3 regions of the Streptomyces sp. NPDC060049 genome follow, and region 3 is predicted to be linked to each of the others. Evidence: predicted binding sites of a transcription regulator. Region 3 holds the regulator's gene; each other region holds the start of a gene.
What was found. The regulator HrcA, encoded in region 3, represses chaperone genes, less so after heat shock. The targets are predictions, from matches to a motif close to TTNGCACTCNGNNNNNCNGAGTGCNAA.

Region 1 (7,053 bases), on a different contig from region 3:
GGACGACGTCTGCGACCTGCGCCATCACGGCGGCGACCACCAGGCCGTGTACGCGTACGCCCGCGAGGACCTGGAGTGGTGGGAGGGCGAGCTGGAACGCGAACTGCCCGGTGGGCTCTTCGGCGAGAACTTCACCACCTCCGGCCTCGACGTGAACGGCGCGAAGCTCGGAGAACGCTGGCGGGTCGGCCCCGACCTGGTCCTGGAGGTGGCCTCGGCCCGCATACCGTGCCAGACCTTCCAGGGGTCGCTCGGCGAGAAGGCCTGGGTCAAGCGGTTCACCCGGGCCGCGCGGCCGGGCGCGTACCTGCGCGTGATCGAGGAGGGCCGGGTCTCCCCCGGCGACACCATCGAGGTGCTGCACCGCCCCGACCACGAGGTGACGGTGGAGTTCTGGTTCCGCGCCTTCACCACCGAGCGGGAGCTGCTGGCGCGCACCCTGGCGGCGGGCGACGCACTGGAGCCCGAGGCGCGGGACAAGGCGCTGGCGTACGTGGAGAAGTACCGGAAGGAGCGCCTCCCCCAAGAGGGCTGACGCACCGGCCGGTACGGGAGGCGGCGCCCCGGGCGGCTAGGTTGCGCGTATGACGACTGCGTTGATTACGGGATCCACGGCGGGCATCGGCGCCGCCTTCGCCCGGCGGCTCGCCGCCCAGGGGCACAACCTCGTTCTGGTGGCCCGGGACGCCAAACGGCTCGGCGAGCAGGCCACCGAGCTGCACGACCGGCACGGCATCGAAGCCGAGGTGCTGGTCGCCGACCTCTCCACCGACGAGGGCATCGCGGCGGTCGAGGAACGCCTCGGCGACCGCAAGCACCCGGTGGACCTGCTGGTCAACAACGCGGGCTTCGGCAACAAGGGCCGCTACCTCGAAGTCTCCATGGCCGACGAGCTGACCATGTTGAAGGTGCACATCGAGGCCGTGCTGCGGCTGACCTCGGCGGCGACGGAATCGATGCGCTCGCGCGGGCGCGGCGGCGTGATCAACGTGGCCTCGGTGGCCGCCTTCCTGCCGCGCGGCACCTACGGGGCGAGCAAGGCCTGGGTCGTGCAGTTCACGCAGGGCGCGGCCAAGGACCTGTCGGGTTCGGGCGTCCGGCTGATGGCGCTGTGCCCGGGCTTCGTGCGCACCGAGTTCCACGAGCGCGCCGGCATGGGCACGGACAACATCCCCGGCTGGATGTGGCTGGACGCCGACAAGCTGGTGGCCGCGGCCCTGGCCGACCTGGCCCGGGGCAAGACGGTGTCGATCCCGGACCCGCGGTACAAGGCGCTGATGGGTGTGGTGAAGCTCGCGCCGCGCGGACTGCTGGGCGGGGTCTCCTCGCGTACGGGGCGCAAGTACGGGCCTCAGTAACCAGCCGACAAACGCGGCACATGGGTGAAATTTCCCTAGACTGGACATGTCCCATCCAGCGCGGGAGGCGACTTATGACATTCGTACAAGTAATCGATTATGAGACCACGCGGTTCGACGAGATGAACGCCCTCATCGACCGCTGGGCCGAGCAGTCGAGCGGCCGGCGCACGGTAACCCACACGATGATCGGCAAGGACCGCGACGCCCGGACCCACTTCGTCGACCTCGTCGAATTCCCTTCGTACGAAGAGGCCATGAGGAACTCTCAGCTCCCGGAGACGGACAGGATGTTCCAGGAGATGGTGGCCCTGTGCGAGGGCATGCCGAAGTTCATGAACCTCGACGTGGTGCGCGACGAGCACCTCAACGTCCAGCTCGTCAACCGGCTGTACGACGAGGTCGCCATGAAGGGCGACATGGCCGTGATCGAGGAGATCTTCGCCACGGACTACCTCGACCACGACATCGGCAACCCCGAGGACAAGACGGGCCGCGAGGGCATCCGCGAGGACGTGCAGTCGTGGCGCGACGGCTTCGACTTCACCTTCACGCGGAACGCGCAGACGGCGCAGGACGACTACGTCACGACGCTGTGGACCTGGAAGGGCGTGCACAAGGGCGAGTTCATGGGGATCGCCCCGACCGGCAAGACCTGCGAGATGACCGGCACCACGGTCTTCCGGTGCGAGGGCGGGATGATCAAGGAAGGCTGGTGGCACTACGACGCCATGCGCCTCATGAAGGAACTGGGCGCCATGTAGCGCTCCGACGGCGCGGGGCACCCGGCGCGCCGAGACGGCGCGCCGCGCGTCCGCACACGGGAAAGCCCCGGTCACCACCGCTGGGCAGCGGTGACCGGGGCTTTGCCTCGACTACTGACGAGGTCAGTGGCTGTGGCCGTGGCCGTGGCCGTGACCGGCGTCGGCCTCATCGTCGGCCGGCTTCTCGACGACCAGGGTCTCGGTCGTGAGCAGCAGCGACGCGATCGAAGCGGCGTTCTCCAGGGCGGAGCGGGTGACCTTGACCGGGTCGATGACGCCGGCCTTGACCAGGTCGCCGTACTCGCCGGTGGCGGCGTTGAAGCCCTGGCCCTTGTCGAGCTCGGCGACCTTCGAGGTGATGACGTAGCCCTCGAGGCCGGCGTTCTCGGCGATCCAGCGCAGCGGCTCGACGGCGGCACGGCGCACGACCGCGACACCGGTGGCCTCGTCGCCGGTCAGGCCGAGGTTGCCCTCGAGGACCTTGACGGCGTGGACGAGCGCGGAGCCACCGCCGGAGACGATGCCCTCCTCGACCGCGGCACGGGTCGCCGAGATGGCGTCCTCGAGGCGGTGCTTCTTCTCCTTGAGCTCCACCTCGGTGGCGGCGCCGACCTTGATGACGCAGACGCCGCCGGCGAGCTTCGCCAGGCGCTCCTGCAGCTTCTCGCGGTCCCAGTCCGAGTCGGTCGACTCGATCTCGGCCTTGATCTGGTTGACGCGGCCGAGGACCTCTTCGGAGCTGCCGCCACCGTCGACGATGGTGGTGTTGTCCTTGGAGATCGTGACGCGGCGGGCGGAGCCCAGTACGTCCAGACCGGCCTGGTCGAGCTTGAGGCCGACCTCCTCGGCGATGACGGTGGCACCGGTGAGGGTGGCCATGTCCTGCAGCATCGCCTTGCGGCGGTCACCGAAGCCGGGCGCCTTGACGGCGACGGCGTTGAAGGTGCCACGGATCTTGTTGACGACGAGGGTGGAGAGCGCCTCGCCCTCGACGTCCTCGGCGATGATCAGCAGGGGCTTGGAGGCGCCGGCCTGGATGACCTTCTCGAGCAGCGGCAGGAGGTCCTGGATGGAGGAGATCTTGCCCTGGTTGATCAGGATGTACGGGTCATCGAGGATGGCCTCCATACGCTCCTGGTCGGAGACCATGTACGGGGACAGGTAGCCCTTGTCGAAGGCCATGCCCTCGGTGAACTCGAGCTCCAGGCCGAAGGCGTTGGACTCCTCGACGGTGATGACACCGTCCTTGCCGACCTTGTCCATCGCCTCGGCGATGAGGTCGCCGACCTGCTGGTCCTGCGCGGAGAGCGCGGCCACGGCGGCGATGTCGGACTTGTCCTCGATCGGGCGGGCGGTCGCGAGGAGCTCCTCGGACACGGCCTTGACCGCGGCGTCGATGCCCTTCTTCAGGGCGGCCGGGGAAGCACCCGCGGCGACGTTGCGCAGACCCTCGCGGACCAGGGCCTGGGCCAGCACGGTGGCGGTGGTGGTGCCGTCACCCGCGATGTCGTTGGTCTTGGTCGCCACCTCCTTCACGAGCTGCGCGCCAAGGTTCTCGTACGGGTCGTCCAGCTCGACCTCGCGAGCGATGGTGACACCGTCGTTCGTGATGGTGGGGGCGCCGAACTTCTTGTCGATGACGACGTTGCGGCCCTTGGGGCCGATCGTCACCTTGACCGTGTCGGCAAGCTTGTTGACGCCGCGCTCGAGGGCGCGACGGGCGTCCTCGTCAAACTTAAGAATCTTCGGCATGGGAGCGGTTCAGCCCTCTCGTTGCGATCCCCGGCCGCTCACCGCGACCGCCTTGAACGAACTACGCCCCTCGCCGCCCGGCATCAGCAGGGGTGACCAGGGGCGTAGCTCAAAGCAAAACTGGAGAAGTGATTACTTCTCGACGATCGCGAGCACGTCGCGGGCCGAGAGGACGAGGTACTCCTCGCCGTTGTACTTCACTTCGGTGCCGCCGTACTTGGAGTACAGGACGACGTCGCCGACGGTGACGTCCAGCGGGAGACGCTGGCCGTCCTCGAAGCGACCCGGGCCCACGGCAAGGACGACGCCCTCCTGGGGCTTCTCCTTCGCGGTGTCCGGGATGACCAGGCCAGAGGCCGTGGTCTGCTCGGCGTCGAGCGGCTGGACCACAATGCGGTCCTCAAGCGGCTTGATGGCAACCTTGGAGCTGGTGGTCGTCACGATCCGACCTCCCCCTTCGGAGATCCGGGGTTAACTGTCTGAGGTGGCGACCAGGTCGATCCGTCGTCGCGGGTGCCGGATCTGCCTGTCGCTGTGTTGGCACTCACCAGGGGCGAGTGCCAGACGCGAGACTATTCCGGGGATTAGCACTCGGTCAAGCGGAGTGCCAATACGCGCCGCTGGTTTCGCCGTCCTGGGCGCCCGGAGGCGCCCCGGAACCCCACCCCGGGCGGCCCCCGCGGGCCCCCCGCCCCGCCGGTCGGCTGCGGCCGGCCCGCCCGGCCCCGTCGGGTCGTCGCGGGCGGGCGCGTCGGGGAACGAGGGGCGGCAGGGGTGGGCGGAGTGGGGCGGTATGTGACGCTTGGTCCATGCGCATCCTGGTCGTCGAAGACGAAATGGGCCTCGCCGAGTCCTTGCGGCGCGGGCTCGGCGCCGACGGTCACTGGGTCGACCTCGCCCACGACGGGCACCGCGGGCTGGACCTCGCCCTCACCGGGGGGCCGTACGACGTCGTCGTCCTGGACCTGATGCTCCCCGGGCTCTCGGGCTACGAGATCTGCGGGCGCATGCGCGCCCACGGCGACTCCACCCCGGTCCTCATGCTGACCGCCAAGGACGGCGAGTACGACGAGGCCGACGGCCTGGACTCGGGCGCCGACGACTACCTCACGAAGCCGTTCTCCTTCGTCGTCCTCGCCGCCCGCCTGCGCGCGCTCGCCCGCCGCGCCGCCGCCGGGCGCCCCAGCGTCCTGCAGGCCGGCGACCTCCTCCTCGACCCGCGCGGCCGCCGCTGCCGCCGCGGCGCCCACGAGATCGAGCTGACCTCCCGGGAGCTCGGCGTGCTGGCCTGCCTGATGGAGCAGCCCGGCCGGGCCGTCGCCAAGCAGGACATCCTCGACGAGGTCTGGGACGCCCCGCACGGCATCGACCCGAACATCGTCGAGGTCTACGTCTCCTCGCTCCGCCGGAAGATCGACGCCCCCTTCGGCCGGCGCTCGATCCTCACCGTCCACGGCACCGGCTACCGGATGGCCGCCGACGGTGGATAGGCCCCGGCCCACGGCCCGGCGCCGGCCCCGGCGCCCCGCCGGCCTGCGGGCCCGCGCCGCCGCGGCCGCCGCCCTCGCGATGGCCGCCGTCCTCGCCGCCGGCGGGCTCTGGCTGTACACGCTGCTGCGCGCCAACCTCATCGAGAACACCACCGGCCGCGCCGAGCTCGCGGCCCGCAAGGTCGCCGCCCGTCTCGACACCGCGGCCCTCCCGGCCGACGGGCGGCTGCCCGCACCCGAGGGCGGGGTCGATCTGGTCCTCGTACGGGACGCGGCCGGCGCCGTCGTGGCCACCAGCGGGGACCCGGGGCAGAGCTCCGGGCTCGCCGGGCTGCGCCCCGCAACCGGCGACGACGTGCGCTCGGCGATCCTGCCTCCCGCGGGACCCGGCGGGCACCGGCGCGTGGTGGTCGCCGTGGAGGCGCCCGGCCCGCCGGGGGCGCGCGCCCCGCACACCGTCTACGCCATGACCGTGCTCGGCGACGTCGAGGACGCCAACCGGGCCGTCGCGGTCGGCCTGCTGGCCGGCGCGCCCCCGCTGATCGCCTTCTCGGCGGCACTGGCGTGGTGGGTGACGGGGCACGCGCTGCGCCCCGTCACCGCGATCCGCACCGAGCTGGCCGCGGTCACCGCGAGCGAGCTGGACCGCCGGGTCCCCGACCCGGGCGGCGCCGACGAGATCGCACGGCTGGCCCGGACCGTCAACGACACGCTCGACCGCCTGGAGCGCGGTGACGCCCGGCAGCGGCAGTTCACCGCCGACGCCTCGCACGAGCTGCGCAACCCCCTCGCGGCCGTCCGGTCCCGGCTGGAGGTGGCGCTGCGCGACCCCGACCGGGAGTCGGTGGCGGCCGCCCTGGCCGACACCGAGCGGCTCCAGGGCATCGCGGCCGACCTCCTCCTGCTGGCCCGCCTGGACGGCGGACCCGCGCCGCGCACCGAGCCGGTGGACCTCGCGCTGCTGGCCGCCGAGGACGTGGCGCGGCGCCCGGAGCCCCGGGTCGCGCTACGGCTGGACGCGCGGGCCCCCGTACCGGCCGCCGGGGATCCGGCGCGGCTGGAGCGGGCGCTGGCCAACCTCGTGGACAACGCCCTGCGGTACGCCCGCACCCGGGTCACCGTCCGGGCGGCTGCGAGCGGCGACGGCTGGGCGCTGCTGGAGGTCGAGGACGACGGGCCGGGCATCCCGGAGGCGGACCGGGACCGGGTCTTCGAGCGGTTCGTACGACTGGACGCGGACCGGGGCCGGACCAGCGGCGGCACCGGATTGGGCCTGGCCATCGCCCGGGAGATCGCGCGGGCGCACGGCGGCGAGGTCCGGGCGCTCCCCGCGTCCGCCGGGGGCGCGGGCGCGCGGTTCATGCTCCGCGTGCCGGAGCGCGGTCCCGCCGCGCCCCGTCCCTGAAGGCGGCTTCAGGACCTTCAGGATTCCTTCAGCACCGCTCCCCCACCATCGACAGGCATGAGCGCCCACCGCAGGAAGCCCCCGGGACGGGAACGGCCGCAGGCCCCCGCGACCCGCCGCCGCAGGCCCTCGCGCCGGACCCGGCTCGTCCGCACCCTGCTGGCGGGCGGCTGCGCGCTGGCGGTGATCGGCGGCGGCTCGGCCTGGTACCTGTACCGGGACCTGGCCTCCAGCATCGGCAGCTCCAAGGCCCTGGAGGGCGCCGAGAAGTCGAAGTCCGGCGA
Region 2 (7,053 bases), on a different contig from region 3:
GTCCTGGACCAGGACGCAGGCGCCCTGCGCCGCCTCCTCGGCCAGGGCCTCGGCGAACGCCCCGTTGTACGTCACGTAGGAGGCCCAGCGCCGCCGGAACTCCGCGTCGAAGACCGGCTCGCGCGGGATGTCGTACAGGTGGTGGTGCAGGAACCACAGCACCGAGTTCGCGATGCCGTTGTACGCGTCGTCGTACACCGCGGGGTCGACGGCCAGCATCCGCACCCCCGGCTCGGCCACGCCCCGCCGTACCGCCTCCCGGTCCGCGTCCGACAGCGCCGCGCAGATCCACAGCGCCCCCGGCTGCTCCGCGAGGGCGGCGGAGAGGCCCGAGACCAGACCGCCCCCGCCCCGGCGCGCGCTGAGGGCGCCGTCCGCGTCGAGGGCGTACGAGAGGGGGCCGCGGTTCGCGGCGACGAGCACCTGGGAAGCCATGCGGCGAACCTAGCCCGCCCCGCGTCCGGTCAAACGTCCGGTTACGCCACGCGACGGCGCGCGTACTCCTCGATGTCCAGCATCGGCGGCCGCTCCTCGGTGTCCACGGCGTGCGTGTGCGGGACGAAACCGTCAGGCCCGCGCTCGAACTGCGTCAGCTCCGGCCGCAGGAGGTGTCCGCGCGAGAGCCGTACCAGCGCCGTGCGGTATATCGCCGCGGCCATCCGCCCCAGTGCCTGCCCGTCCTGGTGGCGGTGCAGCCGGACCCCCACGTCCACCTGGGCCAGCGACCTCAGCCCGACCGTGTGCAGCGCGTCCACCAGCAGGCCCAGCTCGACGCCGTAGCCGACGGGGAACGGCAGCCTTTCCAGCAGGTCGCGGCGGACGGCGTACTCGCCGCCCAGCGGCTGGACGAAGCCGGCCAGTTGCGGCCAGTGCAGGTTGAGCAGGGGCCGGGCCACGAGCTCGGTGACCCGGCCGCCCTGGCCGTGCAGCCTGCCCTCGGCGGATCCGTCGAATTCCGTGACGAGCGGGCGGTCGTACATCGCCTTCACGAACCGCACGTCCGGGTCGGTCAGCAGCGGGCCGACGATCCCGGAGACGAAGGCGGAGGAGAAGTCGCGCAGATCGGCGTCGACGAAGCAGACGATGTCACCGGTGGTCGCCAGCAGCGAGCGCCACAGCACCTCGCCCTTGCCGGGCAGGGCGGGGATCCGCGGCAGGATGTCGTCGCGGTGCACCACGCGGGCGCCGGCCTTCGCCGCGACCTCCGCCGTACGGTCGGTGGAGCCCGAGTCGATCACGACCAGTTCGTCGACCAGCGGAACCGGAAGTCCCTCGATCAGATCGCGCCGGATCACCTCGACGATGGCGCCGACCGTCGCCTCCTCGTCGAGCGCCGGCAACACGACGCTCACCGTGGTCCCCGCTGCCCGCTTGGCGGAGAGCAGCTGGTCGAGCGGTCGGTCGGCTGCGGACCAGGAGCGGTCCGCCAGCCATCGCTCCACCTCTTCCAGCACCTTCAGCACTCCCTGGTTCATCCATGTTTTGGACCGAATTGTGATCCATCTCGCGGTTCGGACGGCTGTCTCAACCGCCCGGGCCTTCGGTTACAGTCTTGAACAACGCGAAGGTCCACCGCATGCCGGGGGTCCCCGCGTACAAACGCCCGGGCGCGCCACAGAGCGCGTTGCCCGGTGCCATACCGCTCATCCAGAGGGGCAGAGGGACACGGCCCGTTGAAGCCCCGGCAACCCTCCAGTCGGTTCTCGCGATCGCGTACGTCAGCGACGTCAGCGAGGTCCCCGGCTAGGGAAGGTGCCAATTCCGTCTCATGGCGAAGTGCGCCATGGGGAAGATGAGGAGAAAGGGCCTCGCCATCATGGCTGCACAGTCTGTCGCAACCTCTGCCGAAACCGTTGCCACCGTTGAGAACGGCACCGCCGGCGCCTCTGTCGATCTCGGTCCCGCCACCGGCCTTTCGTGTCGTGAGTGCCGCACCCGCTTCGATCTCGGCCCGATCTTCGCCTGCGCCGAGTGCTTCGGCCCGCTCGAAGTCGCCTACGACCTGCCCCTGGGCGACCCCGAGGCGCTGCGCGCCGCGATCGAGGCCGGTCCCGACAACATCTGGCGCTACGCGCCGCTGCTGCCCGTCCCGGCGGACGTGGCCTCCAAGCCGAGCCTGAACCCGGGCTTCACCAAGCTCGTGGACGCGGCCAACCTGGCCAAGGAACTCGGCGTCACCGGCAAGCTGTACGTCAAGGACGACTCCGGCAACCCGACGCACTCCTTCAAGGACCGCGTCGTGGCCATCGCCGTCGAGGCCGCCCGCGCCTTCGGCTTCACCACCCTCTCCTGCTCCTCCACCGGCAACCTGGCCGGCGCCGTCGGCGCCGCGGCCGCGCGGGCCGGCTTCCGCTCCTGCGTCTTCATCCCGCACGACCTGGAGCAGGGCAAGGTCGTCATGGCCGGTGTCTACGGTGGCGACCTCGTCGGCATCGAGGGCAACTACGACGATGTGAACCGCTTCTGCTCCGAGCTCATCGGCGACCCGCTGGGCGAGGGCTGGGGCTTCGTCAACGTCAACCTGCGCCCGTACTACGGCGAGGGCTCCAAGACCCTGGCGTACGAGATCTGCGAGCAGCTCGGCTGGCAGCTGCCCGACCAGATCGTCATCCCGATCGCGTCCGGCTCCCAGCTGACGAAGATCGACAAGGGTCTGCAGGAGCTGATCAAGCTCGGTCTCGTCGAGGACAAGCCGTACAAGATCTTCGGCGCCCAGGCGGAGGGCTGCTCGCCCGTCTCCACCGCGTTCAAGGCCGGGCACGAGGTGGTCCGCCCGCAGAAGCCGAACACCATCGCGAAGTCGCTGGCGATCGGCAACCCGGCGGACGGCCCGTACGTCCTGGACATCGCGCGGCGCACCGGCGGCTTCGTCGAGGACGTCAACGACACCCAGGTCGTCGAGGCCATCAAGATCCTCGCGCAGACCGAGGGCATCTTCGCCGAGACCGCGGGCGGCGTGACCGTCGGCGTGACGAAGAAGCTCATCGAGAACGGGCAGCTCGACCCCTCGCTGACCACCGTGATCCTGAACACCGGTGACGGCCTCAAGACCCTGGAGGCGGTGGCCGCCGACAGCGGTCAGACCGCCACCATCCGCCCGAGCCTGGACGCGTTCCGCGCCGCCGGCCTGGTCTGATCTCCCTCCCCGCACCCGGAAAGGCAGTAGCGCCATGAGCGTGAACGTCCGCATCCCCACCATCCTGCGCACCTACACCGGCGGCCGGTCCGAGGTCTCCGCCGAGGGCGCGACCCTCGCCGAGGTCATCGAGTCCCTGGAGAAGAGCCACCCGGGCATCGCCGCGCGCGTCCTGGACGACCAGGGCAAGCTGCGCCGCTTCGTCAACGTGTACGTCAACGACGACGACGTGCGCTTCGAGGGCGGGCTCCAGACGTCCACCCCGGACGGTGCGGGCGTCTCCATCATTCCCGCGGTGGCGGGCGGCTGCTGACACCCCGCTCTTGACCCAGAACGCTGAATTGCCCCCTCCGGTAATAAACGGAGGGGGCAATTCTGCTGGGTTGGGCGCGGTAGGGTTGGGGAAGTCCCCTCCGCTGTACTTGCCCGCCGCATATGAGCGGGCCGCGTGAGGGTTGACATTGAGTCAACATGCAAGCGTGGTATGGGTACTTGGCGTGGTTTGTCCGGCCCGAGTTGCCCTGGAATATTCCCGGTTTTCACCCTATTTCTATCTTTTGGCGTGTCCAGAATTCTCGTCGGAATGACCTGTTGCAGACAGCAGCGGTGCGGATACATTCAGCCCCGGTCGAGGCGTTCCGGCGCAAGTTCTGACCCGGGATCGCGAAGTGCGGTCCCGCGCAAGGGCCAGTAATAGGGGAGTTAGGCATGGCTCAGGGCACCGTCAAGTGGTTCAACGCGGAGAAGGGCTACGGCTTCATCGCGGTCGACGGTGGTGCGGATGTGTTCGTCCACTACAGCGCCATCCAGATGGACGGGTACCGCACCCTTGAAGAGGGTCAGCGGGTCGAGTTCGAGATCTCGCAGGGCCAGAAGGGTCCGCAGGCGGACATGGTCAAGCTCGCCGCCGGCTAGTCCGACCGCGATCGACCACCGACACGTACCGCGGCCGCGCACAGGGGCCGCCTACGACGGCACGACGGCACGCACACGAGGGGCCCACATCCCGGACAGGGGATGCGGGCCCCTCGTGCGTGGGCGGCCGCGACCCTTGTCCCGCCTGGGTTTTCCACGGCGTTTCGCCGAAGCCGCTTGCACTCGGGGGTGCCGAGTGCTAATCATTGGCGTTAGCACTCTCCTGGTGAGAGTGCTACTAAACGAGGACCGGGTCGGTGAGGCCCGCAGGGTCCGGTGGGAAGGAACCGCCGGGCACGCAGGCCGTCCGTCGCGGGCGCGGGCGCGGTCCGGGAGCAATCCACCGCTGTCCGGGAGGACCACTTCAGATGGCCAAGATCATTGCGTTCGACGAGGAGGCCCGGCGCGGCCTCGAGCGTGGGATGAACCAGCTCGCCGACGCCGTCAAGGTCACCCTTGGCCCCAAGGGTCGCAACGTCGTCCTTGAGAAGAAGTGGGGCGCGCCCACGATCACCAACGATGGTGTCTCCATCGCCAAGGAGATCGAGCTCGAGGACCCGTACGAGAAGATCGGCGCCGAGCTGGTCAAGGAAGTCGCCAAGAAGACGGACGACGTCGCCGGCGACGGTACGACCACCGCCACCGTTCTGGCCCAGGCGCTCGTCCGCGAGGGCCTGCGCAACGTGGCCGCCGGTGCGAACCCGATGGCCCTCAAGCGCGGCATCGAGAAGGCCGTAGAGGCCGTCTCCGGCGCCCTGCTGGAGCAGGCGAAGGATGTCGAGACCAAGGAGCAGATCGCTTCGACGGCCTCCATCTCCGCCGCTGACACCCAGATCGGCGAGCTCATCGCCGAGGCCATGGACAAGGTCGGCAAGGAAGGCGTCATCACGGTCGAGGAGTCCCAGACCTTCGGTCTGGAGCTCGAGCTCACCGAGGGCATGCGCTTCGACAAGGGCTACATCTCGGCGTACTTCGCCACCGACATGGAGCGCATGGAGTCGTCCCTCGACGACCCGTACATCCTGATCGTCAACTCGAAGATCGGCTCGGTCAAGGACCTGCTGCCGCTCCTCGAGAAGGTCATGCAGTCCGGCAAGCCGCTGCTGATCATCGCCGAGGACGTCGAGGGCGAGGCCCTGTCGACCCTGGTCGTCAACAAGATCCGCGGCACCTTCAAGTCCGTCGCCGTCAAGGCTCCGGGCTTCGGCGACCGCCGCAAGGCCATGCTCGGTGACATCGCCATCCTCACGGGCGGCACGGTCATCTCCGAGGAGGTCGGCCTCAAGCTCGAGAACGCCGGTCTCGACCTGCTCGGCCGCGCCCGCAAGGTCGTCATCACCAAGGACGAGACCACCATCGTCGACGGTGCCGGTGACAGCGACCAGGTTGCCGGTCGCGTGAACCAGATCCGCGCCGAGATCGAGAACTCCGACTCGGACTACGACCGCGAGAAGCTCCAGGAGCGCCTCGCGAAGCTGGCCGGCGGCGTGGCCGTCATCAAGGCCGGCGCCGCGACCGAGGTCGAGCTCAAGGAGCGCAAGCACCGCATCGAGGACGCCGTTCGCAACGCGAAGGCGGCCGTCGAAGAGGGCATCGTCGCCGGTGGCGGCGTGGCCCTGCTGCAGGCTTCCGCGGTCTTCGAGAAGCTCGAGCTCACGGGCGACGAGGCGACCGGCGCCAACGCCGTGCGCCTGGCCCTGGAAGCCCCGCTCAAGCAGATCGCCATCAACGGTGGTCTCGAGGGTGGCGTCGTCGTGGAGAAGGTCCGCAACCTGCAGATCGGTTGGGGCCTGAACGCCGCGACCGGCGAGTACGTGGACATGATCGCCGCGGGCATCATCGACCCGGCGAAGGTCACCCGTTCCGCGCTGCAGAACGCGGCGTCGATCGCGGCCCTCTTCCTCACCACCGAGGCCGTCATCGCCGACAAGCCCGAGAAGGCCGGCGCCGCTGCCGGCGGCGGCATGCCGGGCGGTGACATGGACTTCTGATCGGCCCCGGCTGATCGGCTGTTCTCGTACCGAGGGCGGCACCCCTTCTCCACGAAGGGGTGCCGCCCTCGGGCGTTCGCGCGTCCTTGGAAGCCGGTGGTGTCGAGGCTGGTGGTGGAGACTGCGCGGCCCGTGGGACGCATCGCCACGGATCGGCCGGGTTTGGTTGACTGATGGCATGACTGAGCCGTTCGTCAAGATCTGCGGTCTGAAGACCGCGCGTGACATCGACACCGCCGTGGAGGCGGGAGCCGATGCCGTGGGGTTCATCCTCGCCGCCGGTACCGTGCGCACGATCGACGCCGCCGCCGCGCGGGAGCTGGCGGCGCGGGTGCCCGCCGGGGTGCTCACCGTCGGGGTGTTCCGGGGGCAGCCGGTGGACGAGGTCCGGCGGCTCGTCGAGGAGAGCGGGGTGCGCGCCGTGCAGCTGCACGGGGACGAGGGGCCCGAGTTCTACGAGGTGCTGCGTGCGGAGGGCCGGACGCTGATCCGGGCCACGGCCCGCGCGGTGCCCGCCGTAGGGGAGTACGGGGAGGACCTGCTGCTGATCGACGCCCCCGACGCCGGCTCCGGCAAGCCGTGGAACTGGGGATCGCCGGACTTCACCGCGCCGCGCGGCCGGTGGCTGCTGGCGGGCGGGCTGAATCCAAGGAACGTGCGGGAGGCCCTCTCGGTCACCGGGGCGTGGGGCGTGGACGTGTCCAGCGGGGTGGAGCGGGAACGCGGGGTCAAGTCCCCTGAGCTGATCCGCGCCTTCGTCGCGGCGGCCCGGGGCGCGGGCGGCTGACCGGCTGAAGGGGGCGGCCGGCCGGCGGTGGGCCACTGGCCGGCGGATGGGCTACCGGGCGGCGGATGGGCTACCGGGCGGAGGATGGGGCACTGGCCGGCGGGTGGGCTACCGGGCGGCGGGTGCCGGCGGCCCCACGGCTGGGCCGGCTGCCGGCGCGGGTCGGCGGCCCAAAGGCCGGGTCGGTGGCCGAGCGGGCGGGTCGGCGGCCGAGCGGGCGGGCC
Region 3 (7,053 bases):
TCCGCCCTCATCGCCCTCGACGAGCCGTCCATCCTGGTCTGGGCCGCCGCGAACGGCCTGGAGGGCAAGACGTACTCGCAGGTCCTGGCCGCCCCCGAGACCGGCCGGCTCATCGAGACCTACGTCCAGACCCTCAACGAGGGCCTGCAGCGCTGGCAGACGGTCAAGAAGTTCCGCCTCCTGCCGCGCGACCTCGACGTCGAGCACGGCGACCTCACCCCCAGCCTCAAGCTGAAGCGTCCGGTCGTCGAGCGTGAGTTCAAGCACCTGATCGACGAGATGTACGAGGGCTCGCGCGAGGCGTAGCGCCTGCGGCGAGCGGGGCGGGGCGGGGCGGCGGACCGCCCCGCGAACCCCCGCGCCCCCGGGTCGTTCGTGCCCGCCCGGGGCGCCCGGCCCGCCGTGCCCGCCCCGGCGGGCCCGGCCGGCCCGCGCCGAGGGCAGGACCGTCCCGGGCGGCCCGGATCGGTCGGGTTGGCCCGGCGGCCCCGGCCGGCGGCAGGACCGTCCTGGCCTGCCCGACTGGGCCGGTCTGGCAGGGCGTGCCCGGCCCGGCGTGCCCGCCACGGCGGGCCGGCCCGGCCCGAGCCGAGGGCAGGACCGTCCCGGGCGGCCCGGATCGGTCGGGTTGGCCCGGCGGCCCCGGCCGGCGGCAGGACCGTTCTGGCCTGCCCGACTGGGCCGGTCTGGCAGGGCGTGCCCGGCCTGCCCGGCGTGCCCGGCGTGCCCGGCCTGCCCGGCCTGCCCGGCGTGCCCGGCGTGCCCGGCCTGCCCGGCGTGCCCGGCCTGCCCGGCCTGCCCGGCCTGCCCGGCCTGCCCGGCCTGCCCGGCCTGCCCGGCCGGCCCGGGTCAGTCCGGGTCAGTCCGGGTCAGTCCGGGTCAGTCCGGCCCGGGTCGGTCCGGCCCGGGTCGGTCCGGCCCGGGTCGGTCCGGCCCGGGTCGGTCCGGCCCGGGTCGGTCCGGGCGGGGTCAGTCGGGCCCCGGACGACCGGCCTGCCCGGCAGGGCCAGGACCGGGCCGGGCCGCTCGGCCCCGCAGTCGGGGCGGCGGCGGGGGTCGTGGGGGTGCGGGACAATGGGGGTATGCCTTCCGCACTGCCCGATGGTGAACCCATGCCCGAAGACGGCTCGCTGCCGTCGCACGCCCTGGCGGGAGCCGGGGAGCGTCCGCTCGGGTTCTACCTGCACGTCCCGTACTGCGCCACGCGCTGCGGGTACTGCGACTTCAACACCTACACGGCCACCGAGCTGCGGGGTACCGGCGGCGTGCTCGCCTCCAGGGAGAACTACGCCGACACGCTGATCGACGAGGTCAGGCTGGCACGCAAGGTCCTCGGGGACGACCGCAGGGCCGTGCGGACGGTGTTCGTGGGCGGCGGCACGCCCACGCTGCTGCCCGCGGGGGACCTCGTACGGATGCTCGCGGCGATCCGCGACGAGTTCGGGCTGGCCGAGGACGCGGAGATCACCACCGAGGCCAACCCCGAGTCGGTGAACCCGGAGTACCTGGCGGAGCTGCGCGCCGGCGGCTTCAACCGGATCTCCTTCGGCATGCAGAGCGCGAAGCAGCACGTCCTGAAGGTGCTGGACCGCACCCACACCCCCGGGCGGCCCGAGGCGTGCGTCGCGGAGGCGCGCGCGGCGGGCTTCGAGCACGTGAACCTGGACCTGATCTACGGGACGCCGGGCGAGTCCGACGAGGACTGGCGGGCGTCGCTGTCCGCCGCCCTGGGGGCCGGGCCGGACCACATCAGTGCCTACGCGCTGATCGTGGAGGAAGGCACGCAGCTCGCGCGGCGGATCCGGCGCGGCGAGGTCCCGATGACGGACGACGACGTGCACGCGGACCGGTACCTGATCGCCGACTCCGTGATGGCCGAGGCCGGCTACTCCTGGTACGAGGTCTCGAACTGGGCCACGTCCGAGGCCGGGCGGTGCCTGCACAACGAGCTGTACTGGCGCGGGGCCGACTGGTGGGGCGCGGGACCCGGAGCCCACTCGCACGTGGGCGGGGTGCGGTGGTGGAACGTGAAGCACCCGGGCGCGTACGCGGCCGCGCTGGCGGAGGGACGGTCGCCGGGGGCCGGGCGTGAGCTGTTGTCCGCGCAGGACCGGCGGGTGGAACGGATCCTGCTGGAGCTCCGGCTCGTGGACGGCTGCCCGCTGTCGCTGCTCGCCCCCGCCGGTCTGGCCGCCGCCGGTCGGGCGCTGGCGGACGGCCTCCTGGAGCCGGGCCCGTACGAGGCGGGCCGCGCCGTACTGACGCTGCGCGGCCGCCTCCTGGCCGACGCGGTGGTCCGCGACCTGGTCGACTAGTGCCGCGCCGGGCGGCGTGACCCGGTGGACCTTCCCGGTCACAGCACCGGCTAGTAGCCCCAGCGGGCCTGGCTGCCGTCCTGGCGGCAGTAGATCATCCGGCCGTTCCCGGCGTGCGTGGAGCGGCCGATGTCCGCCTTGCGGCAGAACTGGCCCGCGTTGTAGCAGTTGCCCGCGTTGGAGACGATCTCGCACTCCGCGGCCGCGGGCGGGGACGGCGGCGCCGGGGCCTTGGTCGTCGGTTTCGGTGCGGGCTTGGTGGCCGCCCGGGTCGCGGGGGCGACGGGCGCCTTCTGGTCGGTGCCGGCGGCGGGGGCCGTGGTGGCCGGCGGGGCCGGGGCCTGCGAGGGGGCGGCCGACGGCGTCGGGGTGGGGGACGGAGTCGGTGTCGGGGAGGCCGTCGTCGGGGCCGCCGAGGTGAGGGAGGGCGGCGCGGGCGCCGCGGGCCCCTCGTTCGCGGCCGGACCGCAGGCGACGGCCGCGCCCGCCACCAGGAGGGCGACCAGGGCCCGCCGGATCCGGGCCCCGGGACGTATGCGGCCTCTCGGACCGTCGCTGTCGCTGCTGCTGCCGTCGGTGCTGTTGCCGTTCGTGCTCTTGCCGTCCGTGCTGTGCATCGGTGCCCCCACCTGAAAGCCAGTCAAAGGACGCACATCATATGAACGGCGGTCCGGCCGCGAGGGGTTTCGCCGCAATCGTGACCGACGGCCTTCTTCCCCCGCGCGCTACGGCGCGGTGACGTGGTCGATGAGGTGCTCCACCGCTCCCAGGAGGGTGGGCTCCAGGTCCTTGTACGAGGTCACGCGGGACAGGATGTGCTGCCAGGCGGCGCCGGTGTTCTCCGGCCACCCCAGCGCCCGGCAGATGCCCGTCTTCCAGTCCTGGCCGCGCGGGATCACCGGCCACGCCGCGATGCCCAGCGCGGACGGTTTCACCGCCTGCCAGACGTCCACGTACGGGTGTCCCACGATCAGGACGTGCGGGGAGGTCACCGACGCGGCGATGCGGGACTCCTTCGTGCCCGGCACCAAGTGGTCCACCAGGACTCCCAGGCGGGCGTCCGGGCCCGGGGCGAAGTCGGCGACCACCGACGGCAGGTCGTCGATGCCCTCCAGGTACTCGACCACCACGCCTTCGATCCGCAGGTCGTCACCCCAGACCCGTTCCACCAGCTCGGCGTCGTGGCGGCCCTCCACGTAGATCCGGCCCGCCCGGGCCACCCGGGCCCGCGCGCCGGGCACGGCCACGGAGCCTGACGCCGTGCGCAGCGGGGCGGAAGGGGAGCGGACGGGGCGGATGAGCGTCACCACCGCGCCGTCCAGGAGGAAGCCGCGGGGTTCGAGCGGGAAGACCCGCCGCTTGCCGAAGCGGTCCTCCAGGGTGACGGTGCCCGCCTCGCAGCCCACCACCGCGCCGCAGAAGTCCGCACCCGCCACCTCGACCACCAGGTCGGGGTCGGCCGGAACCTCCGGGACGGGCTTGGCGCGCTTCCACTGCGGGGTCAGGTCGGGGGAGTACTCACGCATCCGGCCGAGGGTAGGAGAGCGGGCGGGCTCAGGCGTCCGACACGCCGAAACGGGCCGCCAGTGTGGCGCGTTGCGCACGGACGAAGGCAGCGTCGACCACCGCTCCGTGACCCGGCACGTACAGTGCGTCGTCGCCGCCCAGGGAGAGCAGCCGGTCCAGCGCCGCCGGCCACTGGCGGGGCACGGAGTCGGGGCCGGCCTGGGGCTCGCCCGACTCCTCGACGAGGTCCCCGCAGAAGACGACCTCCCGGCCGCCGCCCGGGACGAAGACGGCCAGGTCGTGCCGGGTGTGGCCGGGTCCCACGTTGGCCAGCAGAACCTGTACCCCGCCCAGGTCGAGTGTCCACTCGCCCGAGACCAGGTGCCGGGGCACCACCAGCAGGTCCACCGCCTCGGCGGCCTCGGCCGGCGCCAGGCCGTGGCGGACCGCGTCGGCCCGCAGGTCGTCATGGCTGATGGAAAGCAGGGTGTCCAGGCCGACGGGACCGTACACCTCGGCCCCCGCGAACACCGCGCCGCCCAGAACGTGGTCGAAATGTCCGTGTGTGAATGCGATATGGGTCACGCGCCGGCCCGCCAGCCGCTCCGCCTCGGCCCGCACCAGGGCGCCTTCGCGGACGGAGGACCCGGGGTCGATCAGGAGGGCCGAATCGTCGCCCAGCACCAGTCCCACCGTGCAATCCCACACCGGCAGCCGCCGCCGGCCGGCCCGATCGGTGAGCCGTTCCCAGCCCGCCTCTTCCCAACGCGCGTCCATGCCGCGACGCTACCTTGGCGGGCCACCCTTGCTACGGGTACACCACCCCGCCGTACACTGACCGGGGGATCTCTGGCACTCGAACGCCCGGAGTGCCAACAGTCCGAACCGCGAACGACGGAAACGATGGAGGTGTGCGCGATGCTCAGCGAACGCAGACTCGAAGTGCTGCGCGCCATCGTCCAGGACTACGTCGGGACGGAGGAGCCGGTCGGCTCCAAGGCGCTCACCGAGCGGCACCGGCTCGGCGTCTCGCCCGCCACCGTGCGCAACGACATGGCCGTGCTGGAGGAGGAGGGCTACATCGCCCAGCCCCACACCAGCGCCGGCCGGATCCCCACCGACAAGGGCTACCGCCTCTTCGTCGACAGGCTGGCGGGGGTCAAGCCGCTGTCGACGCCCGAGCGCCGGGCCATCCAGAACTTCCTCGACGGAGCCGTCGACCTCGACGACGTCGTCGGCCGGACCGTACGGCTGCTCGCGCAGCTGACCCGGCAGGTCGCGGTCGTCCAGTACCCGAGCCTGACCCGGTCCACCGTCCGGCACGTGGAGCTGCTCTCGCTGGCCCCGGCCCGCCTGATGCTCGTCCTCATCACGGACACCGGCCGGGTCGAGCAGCGGCTCGTCGACTGCCAGACGCCCTTCACCGAGTCCTCGCTGGCCGATCTGCGGGCCCGACTCAACGCCCGCGTCGTCGGCCGCCGGTTCACCGACGTGCCGCCGCTGGTGCAGGACCTTCCGGAGTCCTTCGACTCCGGTGACGACCAGGCGACCGTCAAGGCCGTCCTGGCGACCCTCCTCGAAACGCTGGTGGAGGAGGCGGAGGAGCGGCTGATGATCGGCGGCACCGCCAACCTCACCCGCTTCGGACACGATTTTCCCCTGACGATCAGGCCGGTGCTCGAAGCGCTGGAGGAGCAGGTCGTGCTCCTCAAGCTGCTGGGCGAGGCCAATGAGTCGGGAATGGCCGTAAAGATCGGGCACGAGAACGCCTACGAGGGACTGAACTCCACGTCGGTCGTCTCGGTCGGCTACGGTTCGGGCGGCGAAGCAGTCGCCAAACTCGGCGTGGTCGGACCGACCCGCATGGACTACCCCGGAACGATGGGAGCGGTACGCGCAGTGGCACGTTACGTCGGACAGATCCTGGCGGAGTCGTAAGTGGCCACGGACTACTACGCCGTTCTCGGCGTGCGCCGCGACGCATCGCAGGACGAGATCAAGAAGGCCTTCCGCCGCCTCGCGCGCGAACTCCACCCGGACGTGAATCCGGACCCGAAGACGCAAGAGCGCTTCAAGGAGATCAACGCGGCCTACGAGGTGCTCTCGGACCCGCAGAAGAAGCAGGTCTTCGACCTCGGCGGCGACCCGCTGTCCTCCTCCGGGGGCGGCGGAGGCGCGGGCGGATTCGGTGCCGGCAACTTCGGCAACTTCTCCGACATCATGGACGCCTTCTTCGGCCAGTCCTCGCAGCGCGGACCGCGCTCGCGGACCCGCCGCGGCCAGGACGCCATGATCCGCCTCGACCTGGAGCTGGACGAGGCAGCCTTCGGCACCACCAAGGACATCCAGGTCGACACGGCCGTCGTCTGCACCACCTGCTCCGGAGAGGGCGCCGCCCCCGGCACCTCGGCGCAGACGTGTGACATGTGCCGCGGCCGCGGCGAGGTCTCGCAGGTCACCCGGTCCTTCCTGGGCCAGGTCATGACCTCGCGCCCCTGCCCGCAGTGCCAGGGCTTCGGCACCGTGGTCCCGACGCCGTGCCCCGAGTGCGCGGGCGACGGCCGGGTCCGTTCCCGCCGCAGCCTCACGGTCAAGATCCCGGCCGGTGTCGAGAACGGCACCCGGATCCAGCTCGCGGGCGAGGGCGAGGTCGGCCCCGGCGGCGGCCCCGCCGGCGACCTGTACGTGGAGATCCACGAGCTGCCGCACCCGACCTTCCAGCGGCGCGGGGACGACCTGCACTGCACGGTCACCATCCCGATGACCGCGGCGTCCCTGGGCACCAAGTGCCCTCTGGAGACGCTGGACGGCCTGGAGGAGATCGACATCCGGCCCGGCACCCAGTCGGGCCAGGCCATCCCGCTGCACGGCCGGGGCGTCACGCACCTGCGCGGCGGCGGGCGCGGCGACCTGATCGTCCACGTCGAGGTCACCACCCCGAGCAAGCTGGACGCGCAGCAGGAGGAACTGCTCCGCCAGCTGGCGAAGCTGCGCGGCGAGGAGCGGCCCACGGGCCAGTTCGCGCCGGGCCAGCAGGGGCTGTTCAGCCGCCTGAAGGATGCCTTCAACGGGCGCTGAGCAACCCGCGGACGTACCTGCGCGAACGCCTGCGAGCCCGGTCCGGGGATGCCCCGGACCGGGCTCGCGGCGCAGGTGGGGGCAGGTTCTCGCCGCTCCGGTGAAGGGGACTATGCCAGGCGAATGCCGTGATTCGGCGCCCTGAGCGGGACGT

Region 1: groES (co-chaperone GroES) is a predicted target of HrcA. The motif match lies at 4,459-4,485, and genes of this name have one in related genera.
Region 2: groL (chaperonin GroEL) is a predicted target of HrcA. The motif match lies at 4,264-4,290, and genes of this name have one in related genera.

The regions. Positions count from the first base shown of each region.
Region 1 is NZ_JBHWVV010000004.1:192,037-199,089, reverse strand. It holds gene ACFWBY_RS08685 (MOSC domain-containing protein) at 1-535, shown strand, start outside; gene ACFWBY_RS08680 (SDR family NAD(P)-dependent oxidoreductase) at 585-1,358, shown strand; gene ACFWBY_RS08675 (ester cyclase) at 1,433-2,122, shown strand; gene groL (chaperonin GroEL) at 2,246-3,874, opposite strand; gene groES (co-chaperone GroES) at 4,007-4,315, opposite strand; gene ACFWBY_RS08660 (response regulator transcription factor) at 4,684-5,364, shown strand; gene ACFWBY_RS08655 (sensor histidine kinase) at 5,357-6,769, shown strand; gene ACFWBY_RS08650 (LCP family protein) at 6,827-7,053, shown strand, end outside.
Region 2 is NZ_JBHWVV010000001.1:448,370-455,422, reverse strand. It holds gene ACFWBY_RS02090 (trehalose-6-phosphate synthase) at 1-435, opposite strand, end outside; gene ACFWBY_RS02085 (glucosyl-3-phosphoglycerate synthase) at 477-1,454, opposite strand; SAM riboswitch class I at 1,641-1,799, shown strand; gene thrC (threonine synthase) at 1,793-3,136, shown strand; gene ACFWBY_RS02075 (ubiquitin-like small modifier protein 1) at 3,171-3,449, shown strand; gene ACFWBY_RS02070 (cold-shock protein) at 3,845-4,051, shown strand; gene groL (chaperonin GroEL) at 4,420-6,042, shown strand; gene ACFWBY_RS02060 (phosphoribosylanthranilate isomerase) at 6,221-6,829, shown strand.
Region 3 is NZ_JBHWVV010000003.1:444,785-451,837, forward strand. It holds gene ACFWBY_RS07240 (AMP-dependent synthetase/ligase) at 1-306, shown strand, start outside; gene hemW (radical SAM family heme chaperone HemW) at 1,083-2,315, shown strand; gene ACFWBY_RS07250 (hypothetical protein) at 2,366-2,932, opposite strand; gene ACFWBY_RS07255 (DUF3097 domain-containing protein) at 3,041-3,841, opposite strand; gene ACFWBY_RS07260 (MBL fold metallo-hydrolase) at 3,870-4,598, opposite strand; gene hrcA (heat-inducible transcriptional repressor HrcA) at 4,740-5,759, shown strand; gene dnaJ (molecular chaperone DnaJ) at 5,760-6,899, shown strand.